2 regions of the Drancourtella sp. An12 genome follow, and region 2 is predicted to be linked to the other one. Evidence: a T-box and tRNA genes for the amino acid it is inferred to sense, from the RefSeq annotation. Region 2 holds a T-box; the other holds one or more tRNA genes.
The links. The T-box of region 2 lies ahead of B5E64_RS06530 (valine--tRNA ligase). A T-box ahead of a tRNA ligase gene usually reads a tRNA of that ligase, here a tRNA-Val.
Positions count from the first base shown of each region.

Region 1: it encodes a tRNA-Val, which carries the amino acid that the T-box ahead of B5E64_RS06530 (valine--tRNA ligase) is inferred to sense. The anticodon was not compared.

Region 1 is NZ_NFLO01000003.1:117,934-127,940, forward strand. Features, by position in the region: gene ispF (2-C-methyl-D-erythritol 2,4-cyclodiphosphate synthase) at 1-312, opposite strand, end outside; gene B5E64_RS04635 (hypothetical protein) at 416-2,047, opposite strand; gene B5E64_RS04640 (ABC transporter ATP-binding protein) at 2,040-2,750, opposite strand; tRNA gene B5E64_RS04645 (tRNA-Met) at 3,069-3,142, opposite strand; tRNA gene B5E64_RS04650 (tRNA-Val) at 3,169-3,241, opposite strand; tRNA gene B5E64_RS04655 (tRNA-Met) at 3,249-3,322, opposite strand; tRNA gene B5E64_RS04660 (tRNA-Val) at 3,347-3,419, opposite strand; gene gdhA (NADP-specific glutamate dehydrogenase) at 3,608-4,942, opposite strand; gene B5E64_RS04670 (MarR family winged helix-turn-helix transcriptional regulator) at 5,046-5,510, opposite strand; gene B5E64_RS04675 (phosphoribosylformylglycinamidine synthase) at 5,655-9,452, opposite strand; gene B5E64_RS04680 (TIGR01906 family membrane protein) at 9,561-10,007, opposite strand, start outside.
Region 2 is NZ_NFLO01000004.1:210,288-220,294, reverse strand. Features, by position in the region: gene B5E64_RS06550 (MATE family efflux transporter) at 1-429, opposite strand, end outside; gene B5E64_RS06545 (asparaginase) at 637-1,656, shown strand; gene B5E64_RS06540 (DNA alkylation repair protein) at 1,681-2,400, shown strand; gene B5E64_RS06535 (HAD hydrolase-like protein) at 2,381-3,046, shown strand; T-box leader at 3,126-3,371, shown strand; gene B5E64_RS06530 (valine--tRNA ligase) at 3,426-6,077, shown strand; gene B5E64_RS06525 (LTA synthase family protein) at 6,094-8,316, shown strand; gene B5E64_RS06520 (folylpolyglutamate synthase/dihydrofolate synthase family protein) at 8,318-9,625, shown strand; gene B5E64_RS18630 (hypothetical protein) at 9,619-9,753, shown strand; gene B5E64_RS06515 (tetratricopeptide repeat protein) at 9,772-10,007, shown strand, end outside.

The DNA of each region.
Region 1 (10,007 bases), on a different contig from region 2:
CTTTGGCCGCTGCGCAATGATTGTCGCATCGATATTTTCAATCACATATAAGTGTTCATCAAGAAGCTCTCCAACCTGTTCCAGAAGTTTCAGGCTGGATGCTCCTTTGTATGTTTCGTCTGTATCCGGAAAGTGAAGACCGATATCTCCAAGGGCCGCGGCGCCGAGAAGCGCATCCATGACCGCATGCAAAAGCACGTCCGCGTCCGAATGACCCAAAAGCCCCTTTTCATATGGAATCTTCACCCCTCCGATAATCAAGTCTCTTCCTTCTGTCAATTTATGGACATCATATCCCATTCCTACTCTCAATAAGACTCCTCCTTTCCTTTTCGCGTTCATCTGTCATGTATTGTACTCTTTTCCATCTTATTTTAACATATTCTTCCCAAAAACTACTGATTTTTCGGGAACATTATTTAACGCGGAACATTTTCGGGGCATAGCGGTACACCAGAATGAGCGCCGCCACAATATAGGCAAGTGTCACAACCAGCACACCTGCGGTAAACGGAAGATTTCCTGTGAGAGTACCGTTTGCCTGAAGCTCATAACACAGAAAACAAATCAGATAGACCGCCATATTAATTGCCTGAAAAAACGGATTTTTTACATTCATCTCTTCAGAATACGGCTGGAATACGTAGTACAAAAACAGGTGATGCACGGTAAAGAACACAGAAAGCATCAGTACTGCCGCACAAAACAAAAACATGTTCTGTCCAAAATTCCAGATACCGCAGATTCCACGAAATCCTGCCACCGCTGCACAGATTGCAGCTCCGATCACCAGATTATACCCCGCGATTTTTACCAGACGGATCCGAAAATTGGATAGAAGCGTCTTTGGATTCCGGTAGAAACCGAATTTCAGCATACTTTTATCGCAATTATAAAACATTGCCTTGCAGGCCTTGTCAGCCACCGTCATCATATACATAACAAAAACGAAAATCGGAAGGAAATCCGGAAGGTTTTCTGCTCCCAGATACGCTACTTCCGGCATTCCCACTCTGAACATTACACCTGCGATAAAAAAGCCCACGACTGCCGCCAGACGATAGTACACCGGTCTTAGAATCTGCCTCCTGTGCCTCAGGAAAAACAAAGCATTAAAGTATTCATAGCCGTGAAGCTTTTCCACTCCCGCCATCTTTCTGCTGTCTGCATGCAGATCCTGCTCCCGAATTCCCACAGACTTCTCATTTGCCGCCTGAGTGGATTGATTGACAATGGAAGAAAACAGCCATTGCTCTTCTACCGTCCTGTGGAGTTTCCGGCGGTAACAACGGTATCCTGACAGAATATACCACGCCGAAATCACACCCACAATACAAATCAGAACAAGTAAAGCAGGATGAAACAGTCTCTCTGCAGTCAAAAATGGTCCCCACGGCACGAACACAGTATATGCACCGGCAACGGACAGAAAAATAATTGTCCATACCCATCCGGTTTTTCTGGAGAACACAATCCCTTTCCGGTCATACAGCCATACCTGAAACGCCTCGCCCGCAGCACGCATCATCACAATGACAATCCAGAGACATATACCGTCTGCAATACTTCCTCCCGTAAACCAGGAAGCTGTCATGATGCAAATCAGAAAATACAATGCGAACGGGATATAACAGTAAAGAAGATATACCTTTGTATACTTTTCCACATCCATTTTCATGTACCGTATCGCGGTAAATTTCTCTTTCGTTACTTTAAAGACCACACTATCCTGAAGCGGTCCCATGATACAGGACAAAAAGAACAGGATCTGAACCAGACTGTCAAATCTCACTCCACTTTCCGCCGTACCAGCAAAAAGTGCCGGAAGGACAGCAAAAAGAAATATGTAAAGCGCCTTCCCCGCCAGACTGAAAACCTGACCAAGAATTGTAAACAACACCGCAAGCACCATCTTCAGTTCCCGATTCCCATACACACTGTCCGGAACATGCTTCCCGATCACCCACAGTCTCTTCAGATAATACAGGAACGTATTCGTCACAATTGTTGCTTTTAACATAATAATCTGCTGTAATGTTCTAACCATGGCTTTCCTCATCCTTCAATAATTCAATGATCTGTTCTTCAAAATCCTTCTGCTTCAACATCTCATGGTCGATCTGCCTGAGTCTCCCGTCACTTAAAATGACGATCTCATCACAGAGATCCGTCGCAAGCTGCAGAATATGCGTAGAGAAAATGATCACATGATCCTTCTGCATACTGCGCAGAAGACGCTTCATCTCCAGCGCAACAACTACATCCAGTGAAGTCAGCGGCTCATCCAGAAGAATCACCGGCGGCCTTGAGATCATAAAACAAATCATCTGAAGCTTATTCTTCATTCCATGAGAATATCCCTTGATCAGCTTCTTCCTGTCCTCCTGGTCAATCTGCACCAGATCAAAATACGCTTCCGCACTCGTCCCCGGCTCAATCCTGTCCCTGTTAATATCCATAAAAAACCGCACAAACTCTTCACCCGTCAAAAAATCCGGAAGCACCGGCACCGAAAACACATATCCAATCTCATCCGGCATTATCTCCCGCTCGTTTTCTCCGTCCCAGAGCATAGCAGCCCCTGAATCCGGCTGAATCTCATCACTCAGGCAATTAAACAACGTCGTCTTACCAGCTCCATTACGCCCAAGAAGCCCATAAATCTTTCCCTTTTCAAACACAAAGGAACAATCATGCAAAACCACCTTGCTGCCAAAAGATTTCTTCACATTATTTAAACGTAATTCCATATCCTTCCCCTTTTCGTTCGATTTTTTCAATATTATATCTAAAAAGTCTGCCAGATACAACGTAAAAAACCATATTCCAGAAATATTAAGAATTATTTAGAATTATTGCCAAATTATCAGGGACGTGTTCCGGTGTATCGGAACCTGTCCCCGATGGAAAAAATCTGACAATTTGAGTTTTGCCTTATTTTATGTGGGTTTCGGGGGTTTTTTTGTCATTTACGTCGTGTACCTGTGTATCGGAACACGTCCCCGCCGAAAGTAAAACACAACAAAAAAAGAGACTTTCGTCTCTTTTTTGTACTTATGAATTTGTAGTAGCGGGAACTGGATTCGAACCAGCGACACTACGGGTATGAACCGTATGCTCTAGCCAACTGAGCTATCCCGCCATATGTTTTGTAATTTTCATAAGAAATGGGACCTATAGGGCTCGAACCTATGACCCTCTGCTTGTAAGGCAGATGCTCTCCCAGCTGAGCTAAGATCCCATATGAATAGCGGGAACTGGATTCGAACCAGCGACACTACGGGTATGAACCGTATGCTCTAGCCAACTGAGCTATCCCGCCATATGTTCGTAATTTCTTACGAAATGGGACCTATAGGGCTCGAACCTATGACCCTCTGCTTGTAAGGCAGATGCTCTCCCAGCTGAGCTAAGATCCCATATATCGCGGGTCGCTTTCGCAACCCGCTTGATTATTATACTATTAACATCTGATAAATGTCAACACTTTTTTTATCTTTTTTGACATAGATTTTTTCACTTTTTTTGGTGGTCTTTGCGGCTTTTTCCGTTTCAGACTGTTATAGCAGGATCTCAATGAATCTGCGTCTTTATTTTGCGGAAATTTTTAAACAATTCCCTGAGCTTCCATTGCGGCTGCTACTTTTTCAAATCCGGCAATGTTTGCTCCTACAACATAGTTGCCTTCGCATCCGTATCTCTTTGCTGCGTCTGCTGCGTTGTGGCAGATGTTTACCATGATGTTTTTCAGTTTCGCATCAACTTCTTCAAAAGACCAGCTCAAACGCTCGCTGTTCTGTGACATCTCCAGTGCGGATGTTGCAACACCGCCGGCATTGGATGCTTTTCCAGGTGCGAAGAGCACGCCGTTTGCCTGTAAGTATTCTGTTGCTTCCATTGTAGTCGGCATGTTTGCTCCTTCTGCAACTGCGATACATCCGTTTGCCACAAGCTGTTTTGCATCTTCAAGGTGCAGTTCGTTCTGTGTTGCGCAAGGAAGTGCGATGTCGCATTTTACGGACCATACGCCTGCACCTTCATGGTATTCGGAGTTCGGACGGTATGTCTTGTACTCGGTCAGTCTTGCACGTTTTACTTCTTTGATCTCTTTCACTGCATCCAGATCAAAGCCTTCCGGATCGTAGATCCATCCGGTAGAATCGCTCATGGTCACGACTTTTGCACCCATCTGTACTGCTTTTTCTGCTGCATAGATCGCAACATTTCCTGCTCCGGAGATGGCAATGACTTTATCTTTCATGTCTTTGCCTGCGAGTTTTAACATTTCTTCCGTGAAGTAAAGCAGTCCGTATCCTGTTGCTTCTGTACGAACAAGGGATCCTCCATATGTCAGACCCTTTCCTGTGAGCACGCCTTCAAATACGCCGCGGATTCTCTTGTACTGTCCGAACATGTAGCCGATCTCTCTTGCCCCTGTTCCGATGTCTCCGGCCGGCACGTCTGTGTCTGCTCCAATGTATTTGCACAGCTCTGTCATGAAGCTCTGACAGAATGCCATGATCTCTCTGTCGGATTTTCCTTTTGGATCAAAGTCAGATCCGCCTTTTCCTCCGCCGATTGGAAGACCTGTCAGGGAGTTTTTGAAAATCTGCTCAAATCCAAGGAATTTGATAATGCTTAAATTTACAGACGGATGGAGTCTGAGTCCTCCTTTGTATGGTCCGATTGCGCTGTTGAACTGTACCCGGTATGCCTTATTGACATGTACCTGTCCGTTGTCGTCTACCCACGGCACACGGAAGAGCAGCTGTCTTTCTGGCTCTGTCAGTCTTTCCAGAAGCGCTTCTTTTCTGTATTTATCTTCATTTGCCTCAATCACGACACGGAGAGATTCCAGAACTTCTTTGACAGCCTGGTGAAATTCCGGTTCGTTTGGGTTTTTCTTTACTACAAGGTCAATCACTTCATCTACGTATGACATAACATCTTCCTCCTACTTCTTTTCCTAAAAAAGTCTGCATAAACATACATCGCTTTTCTTCTTTAACACTGTAAAGCATTTTCATGTCATTGTCAAGAATTTTTTACCTTGTCTTTTTGGTTCGTTTTTCCTGATTTTCCATTCCCGCGGCCTTCTCATGGGCAGCTTTTGCCAGTATTCGCAGCTGTTCGGAAAACGGCTCCGGATCGATTTCGCTCTCGGCCAGCAGTTCTCCCCACCATTCCGTCAACTTGTCTTTCAGCTTCAGATACAGTTTTTCTCCGCTTTCTGAAAGCGAAATTTCGTATGTTTTTGCATTTCCCGGACGTTTTTCCCTGATTATATATCCACTTTTCTCGAGGCGGCGCATCTCTCTCGTCGCCATTGCCTGATCCATGGCCATGGAATCGCACATCTCTCTCTGGCTGCACTTTGGATTGGCCCCAATATACATGACAAAATAATAGCTGGAATAGCCGATCCCGTACTGCTCCACCAGATGGTGCAGATACTTCTGTGACTGACGGTTTAGAATAGAAATATATTTTCCGATCTTACTGGACGGCATATCTGTCCCTCCCTTAATAAAACCATTAAGCAATTTTACGCTTACATTATAATCATCGTGTTTTCTTCTGTCAAATACTCAAGGGAAACGGAAAGAGGACAAATCCTGCTCTGATCTGTCCTCTTTCTCTATCAATTATATGCCCTATTTGAAATATGCGACGCCGGATTCAAAGATCTTCATATCCTGTTCGCCGTAAATATTGATTGCCACACCATCCGCTCTACGCTCGGAATGTGCCATCTTGCCAAGTACACGTCCGTCCGGGCTTGTGATACCTTCGATCGCGCGGTAGGAACCGTTAACATTCCATTCCTCGTCCATCGTTACATTTCCGTCCAGATCGCAGTACTGTGTCGCTACCTGTCCGTTTGCAAAGAGGGTATTAAGCCATTCTTCATTTGCAACAAAACGTCCCTCCCCGTGGGAAGCCGGGTTTGTATAAACTCCGCCAAGCTCTGCCATCTGAAGCCATGGGGACTTGTTTGTAACTACTTTTGTGTAAACCATCTTGGAAATATGACGTCCAATGGTATTGTATGTCAATGTCGGCGCGTCTTCTGTCTGTCCGACAATCTTGCCGTGCGGAACAAGGCCCAGTTTGATCAGTGTCTGGAATCCGTTACAGATACCAAGCGCAAGACCGTCTCTTTCATTTAAGAGCTTCTCTACTGCTTCTTTCATCTTTGCGTTCTGGAATGCAGTCGCAAAGAACTTCGCAGATCCGTCCGGCTCATCTCCTGCGGAGAATCCGCCCGGGAACATAATAATCTGAGACTGTCCGATTGCCTTTTCAAACTCAGCTACAGAATCGCGGATATCTGCCGCATCCAGATTCCGGAATACCTTTGTAATCACCTTAGCACCTGCGCGCTCAAATGCCTTTGCACTGTCGTACTCGCAGTTTGTTCCCGGGAATACCGGAATAAAGACAGTCGGCTGCGCAATCTTGTGGGAGCAGATGTGAACTTTCTTTGTATCGTAGCATCCGTCTTCCGTGATACGTGCTTCCGGATCTGCCGGCGCCACATATACGGACTCCGGTGCTGATTCTTCACCTGAAACGGTTGCAAATACCTTTTCCAGAGGTGCTTTCCATGCTGACTCTGCTTCTGCAAGTGTAATTTCCGTATTTCCATAAGAGAAGGTACCGTTATCTGTCACTTCACCGATCACTGTATATGTAATCGCAAGTTTTCCGACTTTATCTGCCGGTACTTCTGCGATAATATCTCCAAATCCCGGAGCAAAGAAATCTCTCGGGTCTACATTATGCTCAATCTTGACACCCATGCCGTTTCCGAATGCCATCTTGCTGACAGCCGCAGCAATACCGTGGCGGTCCAGAGCGTACGCGGAAACAATGTTTCCATTCTGAATATCCTCGCGGAACTTGCCGTACTGATCCATTATCTGGCTGTAAACCGGGAGGCTGTACTGATCTTTCTCAATCCGAAGCCATACAAGCTTATTGCCTGCTGCTTTGAGTTCCGGTGTAATAATGTCTCCAACCTTCGCAATGTCCACAGCAAAGGAAACCAGTGTCGGAGGTACATCGATATCCTGGAAGGTTCCGGACATACTGTCCTTTCCTCCGATGGATGGAAGTCCGTATCCGATCTGTGCGCTGTATGCACCAAGGAGTGCCGCAAACGGCTGACTCCAGCGTTTCGGATCTTCTGTCATTCTGCGGAAATACTCCTGGAATGTGAAGCGGATTTTCCGGTAGTCTCCGCCGGAAGCTACGATCTTTGCGATGGACTCGGTCACTGCATAAACTGCTCCGTGATACGGGCTCCAGCTTGAAAGATACGGGTCAAATCCAAAGCTCATCATGGATACCGTATCACATGCCCCTTTCAGTACCGGAAGTTTGGCTACCATGGTCTGGGTCTCTGTCATCTGGTATTTTCCGCCGTGCGGCATGAAGACAGATCCTGCTCCGATGGAACCGTCAAACATCTCCACAAGTCCTTTCTGGGAACATACGTTGAGGTCTTTTAATGTATCAAGCCATGCTTCCTTCACATCCGGAACATCCTTGCGTTCTTCCAGCATGTTGCCGTCTTTTGACGGAATCTCAACAAAGACTTCTGTCTCCTGATGTGCTCCGTTTGTATCGAGGAATGCACGGGAAATGTTGACAATCTCTTTGCCTCTCCAGGAGAGTACAAGACGAGGTTCTTCTGTGACAACTGCCACTTCCACCGCCTCCAGGTTCTCCTCTTTGGCATACTCTAAAAACTGTGCGACATCTTTTGGATCTACTACAACAGCCATACGTTCCTGGGACTCGGAAATAGCGATCTCTGTTCCATCAAGTCCTGCGTATTTTTTCGGCACTTTGTCAAGATCCACTCTCAGACCATCTGCCAGCTCTCCGATCGCAACGGAAACTCCGCCTGCGCCAAAGTCATTACACTTCTTGATGAGACGGCTGACTTCTTCTCTGCGGAACATTCTCTGAATCTTACGCTCTGTCGGCGCATTTCCTTTCTGAACTTCCGCGCCACAGGTCTCGATGGATGCCTCTGTATGTACTTTGGAAGAACCGGTTGCACCGCCGCATCCGTCTCTTCCTGTCCGTCCGCCGAGCAGAATGATGATATCGCCCGGATCGGATGTCTCACGGATAACCGCACGTCTCGGAGCAGCCCCGAGAACAGCACCGATCTCCATACGTTTTGCCACGTAGTCCGGGTGGTAAATCTCTTTAACCATACCTGTCGCAAGTCCAATCTGGTTGCCGTAGGAGCTGTATCCATGGGCAGCCTCTCTGACAAGCTTCTTCTGAGGGAGCTTTCCTTTCATCGTATCTTTCACAGAAACGGTCGGATCTGCCGCTCCTGTCACACGCATTGCCTGGTAAACATAAGTACGGCCGGACAGTGGGTCACGGATGGCTCCGCCAAGGCAGGTTGCAGCGCCTCCAAACGGCTCGATCTCGGTCGGATGATTGTGTGTCTCGTTCTTAAAGTTGACAAGCCACTCTTCTTCCTTTCCGTCCACTTCGATCGGCACTACGATACTGCACGCATTGATCTCATCGGACTCCTCCTGATCCTGAAGCTTTCCTTCTTTTTTCAGCTTCCGCATTGCCATCAGGGCAAGGTCCATCAGGCAGACAAACTTGTCCTCTCTGCCTTTGAAAATTTCACTGTGTGTCTGTAAATATTCCCGGTATGTCTCTTCCAGAGGTTCACGGTAGTCTCCCTCTCCGAAAGTTACATTGGTAAGCTCAGTGGAGAATGTCGTATGACGGCAGTGATCAGACCAGTATGTATCCAGCACACGGATCTCTGTCATGGACGGATCACGCTTCTCCTCTGTCCGGAAATAATTCTGAATATGAAGGAAATCCTTAAATGTCATGGCAAGGCCAAGGGAATCATAAAGCTCTTTTAAGCTTCCGTCTTCCATGTCCTGGAAGCCGTCAAAAATCAGGACGTCTGCAGGCTCCTCAAACTGTGTCACCAGTGTTTCCGGCTTGTCCATTCCGGTTTCTCTGGAATCCACCGGGTTGATGCAGTGCGCCTTGATTGCCGCAAACTCCTCGTCGCTTACGCTTCCTTCGATTACGTAAGTTGTCGCCGTCTTGATTACCGGCTTTTCATCCTCACGGATAAACTGTACGCACTGTACAGCAGAATCCGCTCTCTGGTCAAACTGTCCCGGCAGGTACTCTACGGAAAATGCCCGCTCGTCCTCTTTCATCGGGAAAGTCTCTTTATATAAGGTATCTACCGGCGGCTCCGCGAACACACCGTTGCACGCTCTCTCAAATGTCTCGTCTGACAGATTTTCAATATCATAGCGGATCAGCACACGGACATTGGTCACGCCGCAAATCCCCAGGTAGCTTTTGATCTCGTGTTTTAATGCTTTCGCCTGTACGGCAAAATCCTGCTTTTTCTCTGCATATACACGTCTTACACCGCTCATGAATTTCCTCCATTCTTCTTTTTACAAGATTATTCGATTCTGACCCTAGTGTATCATACTTTTCTTGATAAGTATAATTAATATATTTAAATTTACTTATAAGTTGTCCTAATTTTCTTTTTTCTTCCTCCAGATCCGAAGTCCAATACAGATCAATTCAAAGAAAATCAGAAAAGCAACAAAAAATCCCCCGATCCGCAGTGTCATATCGAAGAAAAATCCTTCCGGAAGCATCCGGATCATATAATCCGTGGCCGGGTCAAACATCCACAGATCATTGTCGAAAAACAGCTCATGGAAAATGACAAAGCACCGGTCAAAGTTCACGGCAATCGCAATTCCAAGAGCCGCAACCAGCGCCAGAAATACCCCGACCGTGATCTCATAAGCCTTCGGCAGAATCCGTTTGAGATCCGCCTTCAAAACGAGCAGAAGCACTACCGCCGCAGCCAGTATAACCGCCGCATATCTTCTGAGGGCAAACCCTCCAAGAAACAGATCCCGGACCTCTCCCATATGGAACCGGTCCTGTTCATTGAAAAAGTCCTGACGCTC
Region 2 (10,007 bases):
AAGCCCGCAGGTGATGGCAAGATAAATTTCTGCATTCTGGATGACTGCCGGAGAATTCAGCCGGAAAAATCCGATCAGCGGCTTTTGAAAAAGAAGGCAGATGATGCCGTAGGCAAGTCCGAGAATCAGGGAAAGCTGGATCGCATTCCGGGCATAGCCGCATGCCTCGGTCCGTTCGCCGGCGCCAAGAGAATGTCCGACCTTGACCTGTCCGCCCATTTTTGCAAGTACAGTGATTCCATTCGCAAACCACATGTACATGCCGGCAGCCCCGACAGATGCGACCGCGTCACTGCTGATTCTTCCGATCCAGATCATATCGGTGAGATTGTATGCCATCTGGACAAGAGATGTCGCCATAATCGGGAGAGCAAGTCTGGTCAGTGACGGGAAAACCGGTCCGTTCAGTAAATCAATCTTTTGTCTCATTTGTAATCCCCCATTTGTAAAAGCTTTATTGCAATCAGGCCTTGTGGCCGAATATCTACATTTTATCATAAAAGGATGCAAAATCCTATAAGCCGGTTGATTTCCGGCCGGAATTTCCTTATACTAAAATCATAGAATAATCCCCATCCGGACATCCGGTGGGGCTTTTCACTGATGGAACGAAGTATGTAAAGAGAGGAAAACCAAATGAAGAAAATATTGATGATTGGAACCGGAGGGACGATTGCCTCAAAGCAGACGGAAAACGGACTGGCCCCGGGCCTGACGCCGAATGACATTCTGGCCTGCATTCCTCAGGTGAAACATGTATGTGGGGTGGAGACGCTGCAGGTGTGCAATATCGACAGTACCAATGTAACACCGGAGCACTGGAAGCTGATGGTGGAAGCGGTGGAGAAGCACTACGATGCCTATGACGGGTTTGTGATCTGCCATGGAACCGACACCCTTGCCTACACAGCAGCGGCGCTTTCCTATATGATTCAGAATTCCCCAAAGCCGATTGTCGTGACCGGAGCACAGAAGCCGATCAATATGGACGTGACGGATGCAAAGACCAATCTGCTGGACAGCTTTATCTACGCGGCGGATGACGATTCCGAAGATGTCAGCATCGTGTTTGACGGCAAAGTCATTATTGGAACAAGGGCGAAAAAGGAGCGGGCAAAAAGCTACAATGCATTTTCCAGCATTAATTTCCCGTACCCGGCTGTGATTCAGGACGGTCAGGTGATCCGGTACATCCCGCCGGTACGGCATAAGGGAGAAGTACGGTTTTACCATGACATGAAAGATAGTGTTTATGTGCTGAAACTGGTTCCGGGCATGCGAAGCGGCGTGCTGACTCAGATTCTGGAACAGTATGACTGTGTCGTGATCGAGAGCTTTGGCGTAGGCGGACTTCCGGACAGCATTACTGCGGAAGTCTATGAGGGAATGAAGAAGTGGAAAAAAGAAGGAAAACTGATTGTCATGACGACACAGGTTGTAAGTGAAGGAAGCAATATGACAGTCTACGAGGTCGGAAAAAAGGTAAAGCAGGATTTTGATCTTCTGGAAGCCTATGACATGACACTGGAGGCTACGATTACAAAACTCATGTGGCTGATGGCGCAGCCGGCAAAAGATTATGAGGAAATCAAAAAACGATTCTACAGAATGATTAATCACGATATCCTGTTCGCGGGATTCAGAGAGGATAAGTAAAAGAGTATGGGAAAACGGGAACTAATGCGGGACAGATTGAAGACGCTGTCCGATGAAGCCTATAAGGAATTCAACGACCGGATTTTAAATGCACCGTCCATGCCGACGCTTGGCATCCGGATACCGAAGCTTCGGGAACTTGCAAAAGAAGCGGCAAAAGAGCCGGAGGGCGGATGGCTTGATGAAATGCTCCGGGATCATGGGAGCTGCGTCTATCAGGAAGAGCACATGCTCTTTGGGATGGCTTCCGGATACAGAAAAGCATCCAGAGAAGAACATGCGGCCATGCTCGATATCTGGGTACCGGGAGTTCTGTCCTGGGCGGACTGTGATTGCAGCACTTCCACGTATAAATGGATGGAAAAGGATTCGGAATTCTGGTTTTCCTATCTGGAAAAATGGCTGAACAGCAGCCGGGAATTTGAGCTCCGGTTTGGTGTAATCGCACTGATGGACCATTTTCTGAATGACCGGTATATAGATGAAGTACTGCGCCGGTATGCGGATATCAGGTCAGAAGACTATTATGTCCGGATGGGGATCGCCTGGGGCGTGGCAACCGCATATGTGAAGTACCCGGAAAAAGTACTTGGACTTCTGAAAGAAAAGAAGCTGGATATCTGGACCCACAACAAGGCGATCCAGAAATGCAGAGAGTCGAGACGGGTCAGCGCTCAGGACAAGGAAATGCTTAATGCACTGAAACGAAAACAGGAGGAAGAACATGGGAATACCAGGATTTGACACCGTCTTTCTGGATCTGGACGGAACGCTCATCGATTCGGAGCCGGGAATAATCAATTCAGTAGTCTACGCTCTGAAAAAATTTGGAATTGAAAAGGAACGAAAGGAACTGCTTCCGTTTATCGGGCCTCCGCTTCTCACTTCGTTCCAGAAATACACCGGGCTGAGTGAAACAGAGGCAAGAAAAGCGGTGGAATATTACAGGGAAAATTTCGGAACAAAAGGTGTGTATGAGTACCGTCTGTACGACGGGGTGGAAACCATGCTGAGGGAGCTCAAAGAAGCAGGCCTCCGCATTGTCATGGCCACCTCCAAGCCGGAACATTATGCCGGAATCATTGCCGGAGATGCCGGGATTGAGTCATACTTCACTTACATCTGCGGGGCGACTATGGATGAGAGCAGGCTGACAAAAGAAGATGTCATTGCCTATGCGCTGGAAACGTGCGGAAAAAAAACGGGAGATCCATCGGTTATCATGGTGGGGGACAGGGAACATGACATCCTTGGCGCCAGGACATTCGGACTTGCCTCAGCCGGAGTCCTCTACGGATTCGGAAGCCGGAAGGAGCTGGAGGCGGCCGGAGCGGATATGATTTTTGACTCGGTCGAAGAATTGAAAGAGTTTCTGAAGGGAGAGGCCTAGAACCTTAAGATTCCATGAAAATTCCATGAACTCCTTGACAAACCGGGGGCTGATGACTATGATTATCATAGTTTCATATTTAAAGGTGTTGATAAAGAGGAGTACACACCTGCCCTTGACAGAGAGAATTACCCGCTGGCTGGAAGGTGATTACAAGAAGGAGTTGTGGAAGGTAGCTTTGGAGCCGGATGTCTGAATGTGTCCGATTGAGAGAAAGGACAGTAGGAGATCCCGGAGTAGTTCCCGTTATAGAACGAAGAGATATACATCTGTCAGAGAGGACAGGTGTATAAAAAAGGTGGTACCGCGTTTTGACGCCCTTTACATATGTAAAGGGCGTTTTGTTATTCACAGGAACGCTTGAAATGAGGAGGTAATGATGAGCAGACAGTTGGACAAAACGTACAATCCGAAGGAGATTGAACCGAAGCTTTATGAAAAATGGTGTGAGAATAAGTATTTTCACGCAGAAGTAGACAGGAGCAGAAAGCCGTTTACGACGGTGATGCCGCCGCCGAATATCACAGGAAAGCTGCACATGGGACATGCCCTGGACAATACGCTTCAGGATATCCTGATCCGTTATAAGAGAATGCAAGGATACAATGCCCTCTGGATTCCGGGTACGGACCATGCGGCGATCTCCACCGAAGTTAAGGTGACGAATCAGTTAAAAGAAGAGGGCATCGACAAGAGGGAGTTTGGAAGAGAAGGCTTTCTGGATCGTGTCTGGGAGTGGAAAGAGGAGTATGCAGGGACGATTGAATCCCAGTTAAAGAAACTTGGCGTATCCTGTGACTGGGACAGAGAGCGGTTCACGATGGACGAAGGATGCAGCAGGGCTGTAGAGGAAGTGTTCGTACGCCTTTATGAAAAAGGATATATCTACAAAGGTTCCCGGATCATCAACTGGTGTCCGGTATGCCAGACTTCCCTTTCTGATGCGGAAGTAGAGCATGAGGAACAGGCAGGACATTTCTGGCACATCCGTTATCCGATCGTAGGCACGGACAGAAGCCTTGTGATCGCGACGACACGTCCGGAGACGATGCTTGGAGATACTGCGATTGTAGTAAATCCGGAAGATGAACGTTATACCGATATTATTGGAAAGAAAGCGCTTCTGCCGCTTGTAAATAAGGAAATCCCGATCATTGCGGATGCCTATGTAGACAAGGAATTCGGAACCGGTGCCATGAAAGTGACTCCGGCACATGACCCGAACGACTTCGAGATCGGAAAGAGACACGGCCTGGAAGAGATCAACATCATGAATGATGATGCGACGATCAATGAAAACGGCGGCAAGTACGCAGGCATGGGACGCTACGAAGCAAGAGAAGCGATCGTGCAGGATCTGAAAGACCAGGGATATCTGGTAAAAGTGGAAGATTATGCACATAATGTAGGTGTACACGAGAGATGTAAGCAGACGGTCGAGCCGTTAATCAAGCAGCAGTGGTTTGTCAAGATGGAAGAGCTTGCAAAGCCGGCCATCAAAGCGCTGGAGACAGGAGAATTAAAGCTGATTCCGGAGCGTATGAACAAAATATATCTGCAGTGGCTGAACAATATCCGTGACTGGTGTATTTCCAGACAGATCTGGTGGGGACACCGGATTCCGGCATACTACTGCGACGAATGCGGCGAAATGATTGTACAAAGAGGCGGAGCTCCGGCCGTATGCCCGAAATGCGGATGCACGCACTTTACACAGGATGAGGATACACTGGATACCTGGTTCTCCTCCGCACTGTGGCCGTTCTCCACACTTGGATGGCCGGATCAGACAGAGGAGCTGGATTACTTCTATCCGACAGATGTCCTTGTAACCGGATATGACATCATCTTCTTCTGGGTAATCCGTATGGTATTCTCAGGATTTGAGCAGACCGGAAAATGCCCGTTCCACACGGTATTCTTCCACGGCCTGATCCGGGATGACCAGGGAAGAAAGATGAGCAAGTCGCTTGGAAACGGGATCGATCCGCTGGAAATCATCGACGAGTACGGTGCTGATGCGCTCCGTCTTACGGTGGTGACAGGAAACGCGCCTGGAAACGATATGCGTTTCTATAAAGAAAAAGTAGAAGCAAACCGTAACTTTGCAAACAAAGTATGGAACGCTTCCAGGTTTATCCTGATGAATATGGAAGATAAAGTGATCAGCCGTCCGGATGCCCAGGATCTTACAGCAGCTGACAGGTGGATCCTTTCCAGAGCAAACCGTCTGATCAAAGATGTGACGGAAAACATGGATAAATTTGAACTGGGAATTGCAGTACAGAAAGTATACGACTTTATCTGGGATGAATTCTGTGACTGGTACATCGAGATGGCAAAATACCGTATTTACCATTCCGATGAAAATTATAAGGCAGCCAATGCAGCGCTTTGGACCTTGAAAACGGTTCTTGCGGACGCACTTAAACTTCTGCATCCGTACATGCCGTTTGTGACAGAAGAAATCTACAGTGCCCTTGTTCCGTCAGAAGAATCTCTGATGATGTCTGACTGGCCGGAATACGATGAAGCACTGAACTTCCCGGAGGAAGAAAATATCGTTGATCATGTCAAGGATATTGTAAGGGGTGTAAGAAATGCACGTGCTGAGATGAACGTGCCAAACAGCCGGAAGGCAAAAGTATTTATTGTTTGTGAGAATGAGACACTTTGTGAGGGGTTTGAAACATTAAAAGAATCAGTGAAACCATTGATGAATGCAAGCGATCTCATCATTCAGGGAACGAAAGAGGGAATCTCTGAGGATGCGGTTTCTATTGTAGTTCCGGATGGAGCAGTGTATATGCCGCTTGAGGATCTGATTGATTTTGAACAGGAGAAGGAACGTCTCTTAAAAGAAGAAGAAAAGCTGAAAAAAGAACTTGCCCGTGTAAACGGCATGCTGAACAATGAGAAATTCATGAGTAAGGCGCCGGAGGCAAAGGTCAATGAAGAGCGGGCCAAGCTGGAAAAATATACACAGATGATGGAACAGGTTCAGGAACGTCTTGCATCGATCATGAAATAGCAGACAAGGGGAAATCATGAAGAAAATCCATTTTAAGAAACCGGATATCAAAGGAAAAATAGAGAGACTGCGTCACCTGAGCAGAGAGGATATTAAGAACAATTTGAAAAAAAGAAAAGAACGCCGGCAGCGGATTCTGGAAGAACGCAAAAACAGCGCTTTTTCCAGAAAGATGGCGCCGGTGTACAAGTGGATGAATATTTTTTCCCTTCCGCTTCACGCGGTTTGGGCAATGGTCATCAACCTGATCATTGAAAGTATTTCACGCCATTCTGTTTTCGCGGCATGGAATTATATGGTGGAAACGCCGCTTGTATTTCTTTACAATGCGTTTATGATTTTTGTGACCTTTTCGATTGTGTATCTGTTCCGGCGGAGGGTGTTTGTTCGGATTTTGATCAGTGTATTCTGGCTGATGCTTGGAGTTGTAAACGGAGCGATGCTTTTAAAGAGGGTCACGCCGTTTAATGCACAGGACCTGAAGGCACTGACCGAAGGACTGTCCCTGTTTACCAATTATTTTGCTGTCTATGAGCTGATCATTATGGCAGTCGGTGTTGTTGCGGTGATCATATGGGTGATCGCTATGTGGCGCCGGGGCGGACAGTATCAGGGGAAGATGCACAGGTGGCTCGCGCTGGCCGGTGTCGGGATCTGCTGCGGAGCATATGTGGTTTTGACAAATCTTGCGGTTGACCATCGTGTGGTATCGACTTATTTTGGAAATATTGCTTTTGCATATGAAGATTATGGACTTCCGTACTGCTTTTCTGCCAGTCTGTTCAACACGGGAATTGATAAACCGAACGGATACAGTGAAGAGACGATCGATGAGATTAACAAGGACGGAACTTTGACAAAGAGTGAAACAAGTCTGAAAGAAGGCGAGATGCCAAATATTATTTTTGTGCAGCTGGAATCCTTCTTTGATCCGACGGAGGTGGAATTCTACCAGCTCTCCAAGGACCCGATTCCGTTCCTGAGGTCATTGTTTAATGAGTATTCGACCGGATACTTCAAGGTACCGTCTGTCGGTGCGGGAACTGCAAATACAGAGTTTGAGGTATTGACCGGAATGAACATGCGGTATTTCGGACCGGGCGAGTATCCATTTAAGACAAAATTAAAGACGGAAGTCTGCGAAAGTGCGGCAACAGCGCTTTCTGCTCTCGGATACGGGACTCACGGAATACACAATAACGGTGGAAACTTCTACAGCCGTGCGCGGGTGTACAATAATACCGGATTTGATACGTTTACGAGCAAGGAATTTATGAATATCCTTCAGACTACACCGAATAACTGGTCAAAGGATGATATTCTTGTGGAACACATCATGGACGCACTGGATTCGGATGAACAGCAGGATTTTGTCTTTACTATCAGTGTGCAGGGGCATGGTGATTATCCGACAGAGAAAGTGATTGAGAATCCGGAGATTACCGTTTCCGGAATGGAAGACCAGGAGAAGCAGAATGCATGGGAATACTATGTAAACCAGATCTATGAAATGGATCAGTTCGCCCGGCACCTTGTGGAAGAGGTGGAAAAAAGAGATGAGCCGAGCGTCATCGTATTTTACGGGGACCATCTTCCGACCATGGGACTGGAAGCGAAGGATCTGAAGAGCAGGTATCTCTATAATACCAATTACGTGATCTGGGACAACATCGGACTTGAGAAAGAGGACAGAAACATACCGTCCTACCAGATTATGGCAGATGTGTTTGAACGTCTGGGAATCCATTCGGGAACGGTGTTCAACTATCATCAGCAGAGAAGACAGACCGAGGATTATCTGAAAGATCTGGAACTTCTGCAGTATGACATTCTCTACGGAGAACAGTATGTGTACGATGGCGACCCGCCGATTACGGAAGGACATATGAGAATGGGTGTCAAGGATGTGACGTTGAATAATATTGTGCCGCAGCCTGGAGAGGAAAATTCCTACAGTCTGTACGGAGAAAATATGACGCGGAACAGCAAGATCTTTGTCAACGGGGAACAGCAGGACAGTAAGTTCCTCAATAATACCCATGTGGTGTTAAATGACTGTGCTTTGGAGGACGGAGATATTATCACTGTGATCCAGATGGGATCCAGCAGTACGGTATTTGCCACCTCTCAGAAATATGTCTACCAGAACGGAACGCTCACCTTGGCTCCGGAAGAGGAACAGGATGAGCCGGCAAAGAACTGGGTAGAAGCGTTTGAAGGCACAAGTGATGAGGAATAATATGATGAATTATGAAGAAGCGGTAAACTATATTGACAGGCTTCAGATGTTTGCAAAAAAACATTCCCTGGACCATACGAGAGTATTTTTATCGTATCTGGGTATGCCCCAGCGCGAGAAAAAGATCATCCATGTGGCAGGGACCAACGGGAAAGGAAGCGTGTGCAGATATCTGCAGGCGCTTCTGACCGGAGAGGGGAAGAAGACGGGACTGTTTACTTCCCCTCATCTTGTTACGATCCGGGAGCGGATCCGTATCGGCGAAGAAATGATATCCGAAGAACAATTTGTCCGGATATTTGAGGAAGTTCGAAAAGCCGCCGGAGAGATGGAAAAAGAAGGACTTGGCCACCCGACTTATTTTGAGTTTTTATTCGGAATGGCGATGAAATTCTTTGACGAAGAAGAGGCGGAATATATCATTCTGGAGACCGGTCTCGGAGGAAGACTGGATGCGACAAACAGCATTGAACATCCGGTCCTGACCGTGATCACGTCCATCGGAATGGATCATACGGAGATTCTGGGAGATACGATCGAAAAGATTGCTGCGGAAAAAGCGGGAATCATCAAACCGGGTGTGCCGCTGATCTGTGACGCGACAGATGAAAAGGCACTTGGTGTCCTGAAAAAAACGGCGGAAAATGCCGGCGCGGAATGTAGAGAAATCTCGGAAAATGCGTTCAAAATCATGAAAATTACGGGAAAGGATCTTGAATTTTCAACGTCAAATCGGTATGATGATACTGCAATGTGGAAACTGCCGACGACAGCATCGTATCAGCCGATGAATGCAGTGCTCGCGCTGGAGGCAATGAAGCGTCTGGTCAAAGAGCCGACGGCATCGTGGAGGAAGATTCTGGAGACGACGTCCTGGAAGGGAAGGATGGAGGAAGCGCTTCCGGGGATCGTACTGGACGGTGCACACAATATGCCGGCTGTCAGAGCGCTTGCGAAAAGTATCCGGATGCAGGAGAAATTTCGCAGTCCGGATGGAAAGCTGATCGTATTGTTTTCCGCGGTGAAGGAAAAGGACTATCATGAAATGATCCGTTTTGTCTGCCGTGAAATTCCGGCAGATTTGATTGTTGTAACAAAGATTCCGGATGAGCGGGGAGTAAATCCCGGAGAGCTTCAGAAGGATTTTGCTCAATGGACGGACAGCCGCGTGGTAGTCAAAGATACGGTAAAAGAGGCGTGCAGCTATGTCACTGCCTGCAAACGGGAACAGGATCAGGTATACTGTTTTGGTTCCCTGTACCTTGTAGGAGAAATGGAAACATTACTAAGGGAGGCAGCCAGATGTTAAATTTTGAAGAAGAACTGAAGAAATTTCAGCCAAGCCTGGAAGTAGACGAGATCGAAGAAGAGGCCTTGAGTGAGGATCTGACGGATCTGTCGGATCTTTTAAAAGATATCTTGGAAACAACGAGATAACAGAACGGGGAGATATAAATGGATATCAGAGGAGAACTGAGGTACCGGTCCCTGTACTGGTATAATGATGGATTGAGAAAAGCGAAAATACGGGACCTGACAGGAGCAGAAAACTCACTGAAAAAAAGTATTCAATTTGATAAATATAATAAGGATGCAAGGAATCTTCTGGGACTTGTCTATTATGGCAGAGGAGATGTGACGCGTGCGCTTGTTGTCTGGACAGTGAGCCTGAAGCTGGTTCCTGCTGACAA